3 regions of the Vreelandella sp. L-15 genome follow, and region 1 is predicted to be linked to each of the others. Evidence: predicted binding sites of a transcription regulator. Region 1 holds the regulator's gene; each other region holds the start of a gene.
The links. Region 1 encodes sigma-54, which starts transcription at its own class of promoters, with help from an activator protein. Its sites were predicted from a motif close to TGGCACNNNNNTTGCTNT; they were not measured.

Region 1 (2,272 bases):
CAGCAATGGGTGCGCTACAGTGAGGACTGCGAGCGTGGGGGATGGCAACCCCGTTGCCTATCCCCGTACTGCCTAGTCGCTCGCGGCCAATGAGTCGGCTAAACACCTCTTGGCTATCTAGGCTGGGTGTATTTTGGGCGATAAAGGTGCTGAAAAACTCCAGCACCCGTTTTTTGCTGCCCCCGGGAACGTCATAAAGCACGCGCTCCGGGGGGAGGATGGTTTCCAACGTCATTGAGTTAACGCACACCAGCGCCCTGGGCGCGAGCTTGTGCTTTTTCCTTATGTTTAACGAGTTGACGATCGATTTTGTCTGCTAGCGCATCAATAGCGGCATACATGTCGTTATCAAGCGCTTCGGCGTGAAGGTCTGCACCGGCAGCGTGCAGTGTGCAGGCTGCTTGCTGGCGCTCCTTCTCAACAGATAAGGTCACTTGCACCGTGGTAATGTTGTCGTAGTGGCGTTCAACGCGCTCTAGCTTTTCGTTAACGTAGTCGCGCAAGGCGTCAGTCAGTTCAACGTGATGACCAGTGATGTTTACTTGCATTGACGTGCTCCTTATCCATCGGACTGTACTTCGATTGTAACCCTTTTTACGCTATTGCAAAGCCCTTGCGTTGAGTTTGTTCATACGTACCGCTTAACTAGCGTAAACGGCGGCGCTCACTTGACGAGGGAATGCCCATTGACTCCCGATATTTTGCGACAGTACGCCGTGCAACGCTAATGCCCCCCTCTTCAAGCAGAGTCACCAAGCGGCTATCGGAGAGCGGTTTTCCTGAGGGCTCATCCTGAATCAGCTTTTTGATGCGGGCGCGAATGGCTGTGCTGGAGTGGCTGTCGCCGCCGTCTTGGCCGCTTACCTGGCTTGAGAAGAAGTACTTAAGCTCGAAAACGCCCCGTGGCGTGTGAATAAATTTCTGCGTGGTCACACGAGATATGGTGGATTCGTGCATCTCTACCGCTTCAGCAATATCCGCTAAAATCAGCGGTTTCATTGCTTCTTCGCCATGCTCCAGAAAGCCAATTTGGCGTGCAATAATTTCACGCCCAACTCGTAGCAGCGTGTCATTGCGACTCGATAAGCTTTTGATCAGCCAGCGGGCTTCTTGGAGGTGCTCTTTGAGGAACTGGTTGTCTTGGCTTTTGTCTGCGCGTTTGATCAAGCTGGCGTAGTCGGGCTGTATACGCAAGCGTGGTAGTGCTTCTGGATTGAGCTCTAAATGCCAACCTTCATTGTCGTGCCGAACGACTAGGTCGGGGGTGATGTAGCTGTCGTCGGTAACGCCATAGGTGCTCCCAGGGCGTGGGTCAAGGCTGCGAATTAAACGGATGACATCGTCAAGCTGCTCGTCATCAAGGCTTAAACGGCGCTTGAGAAGCCGCATATCGTCTTTGCCTAATGCTTCCAAAAACTGGCGAACCAGCCGTTTGGCGGGCATTAGCAGAGGGGTGTCCTCAGGTAGTGAGGCGAGTTGCAGCATCAGGCATTCACGCAGGTCTCGGGCAAAGACGCCGGTGGGCTCAAATTGCTGCAAGCGCAGCAGGGTATTTTCCACTTCCCGCTGGCTTAAGCTGTCATGGCCTTGGGCTTTTAATCCTTCCCGAATGTCATTAAGCGGCTGGGTGAGATAGCCGTTGGCATCCAGCGCATCAATCAGGCTTTCCGCGATGGCGTATTCTCGCGGGCTAAAGTCTGTCATGGCCAGTTGCCATAGCAGGTGGCCATGTAGGCTTTGTCCAGCGGCTTGGCGCTCGAAGTCGGGGCCTTCACTGCTGCCACCCAGGCTGCCTATGTCTTGATAGGTATCTGACCAGTCACTGTCGACGGAGAGTTCGTTGGGGATGCTCTCGGACCACTCAGCCTCTTGAGGCTCACTGACAGCCTGCTCGCCAAACTCATCTTCTTGCTCAAGCATGGGATTGGCATCTAGCGCTTGCTGAATTTCTTGACGAAGGTCCAGCGTCGATAGCTGAAGCAGGGCGATAGCCTGCTGCAGCTGAGGTGTCATGGTCAGCTGTGTGCCGATACGCAATTGGAGAGAAGCTTTCATGACCATCTGAGAACCACTCGTTAATCAGAAAGCTCCACCCTAGAGCGAGTTATGGCTTGGTGCAAGTGCAATAAGCATGCCACTAAAAGAAATGCTTCTGCAGGTCACTGTTTAAAGGCGGAAATCAGCGCCTAAATAGACATCTCGAACCTTCTGGTTGTTGAGGATTTCCTGGGCGTTTCCACTGGCAATGATGTGACCGTCGCCAACAATGTAG
Region 2 (2,272 bases), on a different contig from region 1:
CGCAGCGCCTGCTCTTTCACCTCTAAGAGGTGTTCACGCTCTTCGACTTTCTTTCGCAACGCCTCAATCGCTTGCGCCATGCAGCCTATCTCATCGCTGCGCTGCGTATAGGGCGTGGCACGGTCAGTCTTATTCTGGGCAATATCCGAGAGGGAACGTATTAGGCGGGGAACAGGCTTAAACAGCTGATTCATCAGCATACTGACCAACATTGCAGTGGCTAGCAGCACAACGAATAACGACGCCACCACTTTGAGTATCAGGTCACGGTGCACCTGATAAAGCTCACCTTTTAAGCCAATGCTTGAGACCACAACCCCGTGTAAAACACCTTGGGGTGTCGTAATGGGCAGAGCACTCACGAAGTGCTCCTCTTCACCAATATGGGCAAAGCCTACATAAAACTCGTTGGCTAACACGTCATTGCTCAGCTCAAACGTATCCGGGAACATCATCTCCTCAATGGTGCTGTTATAAGCATCTGCCACCGGAGTGAAGGTACCGCTTGCATCAAATGCAAAGAGCCACACGTTATGCCGTGTTTGGGCGCTGGCCAACGCCAGCACATCAATAGGGCTGAACCCGCTGCTGAGCACCGAGTCTTCATCGCCAATGGAGCGTGCAGAGACCAATTGATTCACTTGACCAGTGGAATCGGTACGCACAGCGACGGAGGTATAAATTCGGCGAATGGTGGCACTGACAATCTGTGCATTGACCTGAGCTTCGCGCCCCCACTGGCCGCGGGCACTACGCTCGACCATGGTAAAACCCAGCATCGCGCCCATCAGGTAGGCAAAAACAACGCCCAGCAGCATAAAGATGGCGACTTTGCCCACCACCGTGCGATGCCACGGAAGCTTAACCTTGGAAACAGGCGCGTTGTCAGCACTGACCTCTTGCATGCAGTACGTGTCCTTTAATCTGCATTATGGCCATCCGCACAGATGCTATAAGCGACCAAAATCTTGGAGTAACGGTATCGACCTCTCAGCAATAGCTGTAGGCTCATGATTAATTAACAAACTATCACTAAATGAAACATTCATAAGTACACCATTTAAACGCTACGCCTCTGAATTGAGCGGCTTATTTGGCATGCCTTTTGCTGAAACTTAATGGTTTCACTCTGTAATTCAAAAGGGGCTTGATATGCACCAAACTGACTACCCACTTAGTGAAGTACCCCAAAGTGCACGCAAAGGCTTACTCTCAACCTCTGCCGTGCTTCTTGGTTTTACCTTCTTTACCGCCACCATGTGGGCCGGAGGCTCGCTAGGCCAAGCTTTTCCAATCGGTCAACTACTACTGATCATTCTAATTGGCAACCTGCTATTAGGCGCTTATGCAGCCTCGCTTGCTTATATCGCATGTAAAAGCGGTCTGAACTCTGTATTGATGGGCCGCTTCTGCTTTGGTGAAAAAGGCAGCAAACTGTCTGATTTTATTCTTGGTTTTACTCAAATTGGCTGGTACGCCTGGGGTACCGCAACCATTTCACTAGTGCTGGTACGCACCACTGGAATGCCTGATTGGTTGGAAATCCCCTTAATGGTGCTCTTTGGTTTCGGTTTCTGCATAACTGCCATGATTGGTTATAAAGGCATGGATTGGCTGTCACGTTTTGCCGTTCCCGCCATGATGCTATTTATTTTGATCAGCCTGTTCACCGGATTGGTGGATGTACGAGGGTTTGCAGGGCTTAGCCAGAAAACACCTTCTGAGAGTATGAGCGTAGCGGCAGCGATTACCGTTATTATCGGCACTTTTATTAGCGGCGGCACTCAAGCAACCAACTGGAGCCGCTTTGCCAAGACACCGAAAATTGCGGTGATCGCAACGCTTGCAGCCTTTTTCATTGGCAACGGTCTAATGGTGCTGACCGGTGCGCTGGGCACCATGATTTACCAGCAGGCAGATATCGTCGATGTTCTCATCGCTCAGGGCTTTGTCTCCATCGCCGTGCTGATGCTGTTTCTGAATATTTGGACCACCCAAGACAACACCATTTACAACTTCGCTGTGGCGGGCTGCAACTTACTGCGCACGGAAAAGCGCCGACTGGTCACGGTCGGAGGAGCCGCCATTGGCACCGTGCTAGCCGTGGGCGGCATGTATAACCTGCTCATCCCTTTCCTAGTGTTGCTGGGTACATTTATCCCGCCCATGGGCGGAGTGATCATGGCTGACTTTTGGTTGAAACATAAAGGTCAGTACCCCTCGCTCGCCACCGCTCAGCTTCCTGATTTCAACCGTCGTGGTTTAACTGCCT
Region 3 (2,272 bases), on a different contig from region 1:
TTGCTGTCCTGGCTGGGGCAAAAGTAGGGTTGATTAAACACTTCCTGGAAGCACAGTACTTGCACACCTTGTTCAGCGGCTTGTTTTATCAGCGGCAGATGCGCTTCGTTCATTGTGTCTCGAATAGCGGCGGGTTCCAGGTCGGTACTGGTTTTTAGGCCCATTTGAACCAGGCCGATTTTCATCTTCTGCATACAAAGCCCTCTCGTGTCATACGCACCAACCGTCTGCTAGCGCATAACGGTGATTAACGGTCAGGTAAAACCATGTATTGCTAATACGGATTAGCAAATACGGCGGTCGCTTGGCGTGTAGTGACATCGGCTTAAAGCCAAATGTTTATTGTTATGAGTAAAAGTTGTCATATTTGACAGCTTTTTGAACATAGACCTTTACGTAGTCACTTTTCAAGGTTTTTTTATGGGGTGTGCGGCTATCTATTAACCAATTGATTTTATTTGTTTTTATTTTTTATGTGATCTTTTTTTGCTAATTTAGTGAGTGTTTGCACATATTTGGTGGTTTTTAAATTCTTTTAAAATCAGTAATTTGATTTTTCATTGACTGGTTTGTGCACTTTTTATGGTGCTTTTATGGTGCAATATTTTTTTAACGAACTAAGGTTTTTAGTGGGTTTGCTATACATTGGCGAAAACAATAACAAGCGCGTAGGTAGTGACTGCCTATCTGTCGATCAAGTCAGCTTTTTGTTCAATAAGTTAACGATCCTGTCTTCAGTTTAGGCATGCTTATTGCTGCGACAAAAGCTGAACCCGTACCTGCGGTCGGCAATGTCGCTGCTGAGGAGAATAAAATGACTGGCTCAAGAACCCAGATGGTAGACAGAGAGGGGTTGATTGAACTTAATGTTGGTGAGGACGTGCGTAATAGTCCCCGCTTCAATAAAGATATTGCACCTACCCAGGCAAGTGAGCGTACCTGGAGTAAGTGGAATATCGCGGCGCTATGGGTGGGGATGTCGATCTGCGTGCCCACGTATACGCTGGGTGGGGTGCTAACCGCCTACTTCGGCTTGAGCGTGGGGGAGGCGCTCTTTGCCATCCTGCTGGCCAACGTCATCGTACTGATTCCACTGACGCTGAATGCCTTTCCTGGCACTAAGTTCGGGATTCCTTTTCCGGTGGTATTGCGCTCATCCTTCGGTATTTTGGGCTCGAATGTGCCGTGCCTAGTACGTGCGCTGGTGGGCTGCGGCTGGTTCGGCATTCAAACCATGTTTGGTGGTTTAGCTATCCATTTGCTGCTGTCGGAGCTAATTCCTGCCTGGGCTGCTTTGGGTGGCGTGGGGGAGGTGATTGGCTTTTTTGTTTTCGGCGCGATGAACCTGTATGTGGTCATTCGCGGAGCGGAGTCGATTAAGTGGCTGGAAACGCTGGCTGCACCGCTGCTGTTGGCCGTAGGCGTTGGCCTGATGATGTGGGCGTGGCCGCATATGTCGATGACCGAGCTGCTGGCTCAACCGCCATCGCGCCCTGAGGGGGCTTCCGTTTATGGTTATTTCTTTGCCGGTTTGACCGCCATGGTGGGTTTTTGGGCGACTCTCTCACTAAATATTCCTGACTTCAGCCGCTTTGCCAAAAGCCAAAAAGATCAAATTGCAGGTCAAATTATTGGTCTACCGCTGACGATGTTCTTCTTTGCTGCCCTTGGGGTTGTGCTAACCGCTGCGTCTGAATCGCTAGTAGGGCAAACCGTTGCAGATCCGGTGAGGTTAATCGGTTATATCGACAGCCCCTTCTGGGTCATTATGGCGATGTTATTGATCATTATTGCCACTATTTCGACCAACACCGCTTCTAATATCGTCTCACCTACCAATGATTTTCAGAACATAGCGCCAAAAGTGATCAACCAGACGCGTGGCGTGCTGATAACCGGTGCGGTGGGAGTGCTGCTGATGGGCTATGACCTGTTACAAAAGGCAGGCATCATTCCTCCTGGAGTGTCTCTTGAGCAGATGTACTCCAATTGGCTGCTGGGTTACTCCAGTCTGTTAGGCCCCATTGCGGGCATTATGGCGGTGGACTACTTCCTGATTAAAAAGCAGCGCCTGGATGTACCCAGCCTGTACCTGGATAGTCACGCCTATCCTGCGGTCAACATGGCCGGTTTTATCGCTTTCGGGGTTCCTGTTGTGCTGACCTTACTGTCACTGTTAACCGGCACGATGAACTGGTTCTATGACTACGGCTGGTTCACTGGCTCCGCGCTGGGGGCGATTGTTTACTACGTCGCAAGCCAGGTATTGGCG

Region 2: codB (cytosine permease) is a predicted target of sigma-54. The motif match lies at 1,095-1,112, and genes of this name have one in related genera.
Region 3: AC13CY_RS11530 (NCS1 family nucleobase:cation symporter-1) is a predicted target of sigma-54. The motif match lies at 742-759, and genes of this name have one in related genera.

The regions. Positions count from the first base shown of each region.
Region 1 is NZ_JBSXNN010000092.1:85,553-87,824, reverse strand. Features, by position in the region: gene ptsN (PTS IIA-like nitrogen regulatory protein PtsN) at 1-235, opposite strand, end outside; gene hpf (ribosome hibernation-promoting factor, HPF/YfiA family) at 240-548, opposite strand; gene AC13CY_RS13955 (RNA polymerase factor sigma-54) at 646-2,061, opposite strand; gene lptB (LPS export ABC transporter ATP-binding protein) at 2,167-2,272, opposite strand, start outside.
Region 2 is NZ_JBSXNN010000093.1:52,926-55,197, reverse strand. Features, by position in the region: gene AC13CY_RS14715 (HAMP domain-containing protein) at 1-905, opposite strand, end outside; gene codB (cytosine permease) at 1,153-2,272, shown strand, end outside.
Region 3 is NZ_JBSXNN010000079.1:16,258-18,529, forward strand. Features, by position in the region: gene AC13CY_RS11525 (nitrilase-related carbon-nitrogen hydrolase) at 1-194, opposite strand, end outside; gene AC13CY_RS11530 (NCS1 family nucleobase:cation symporter-1) at 815-2,272, shown strand, end outside.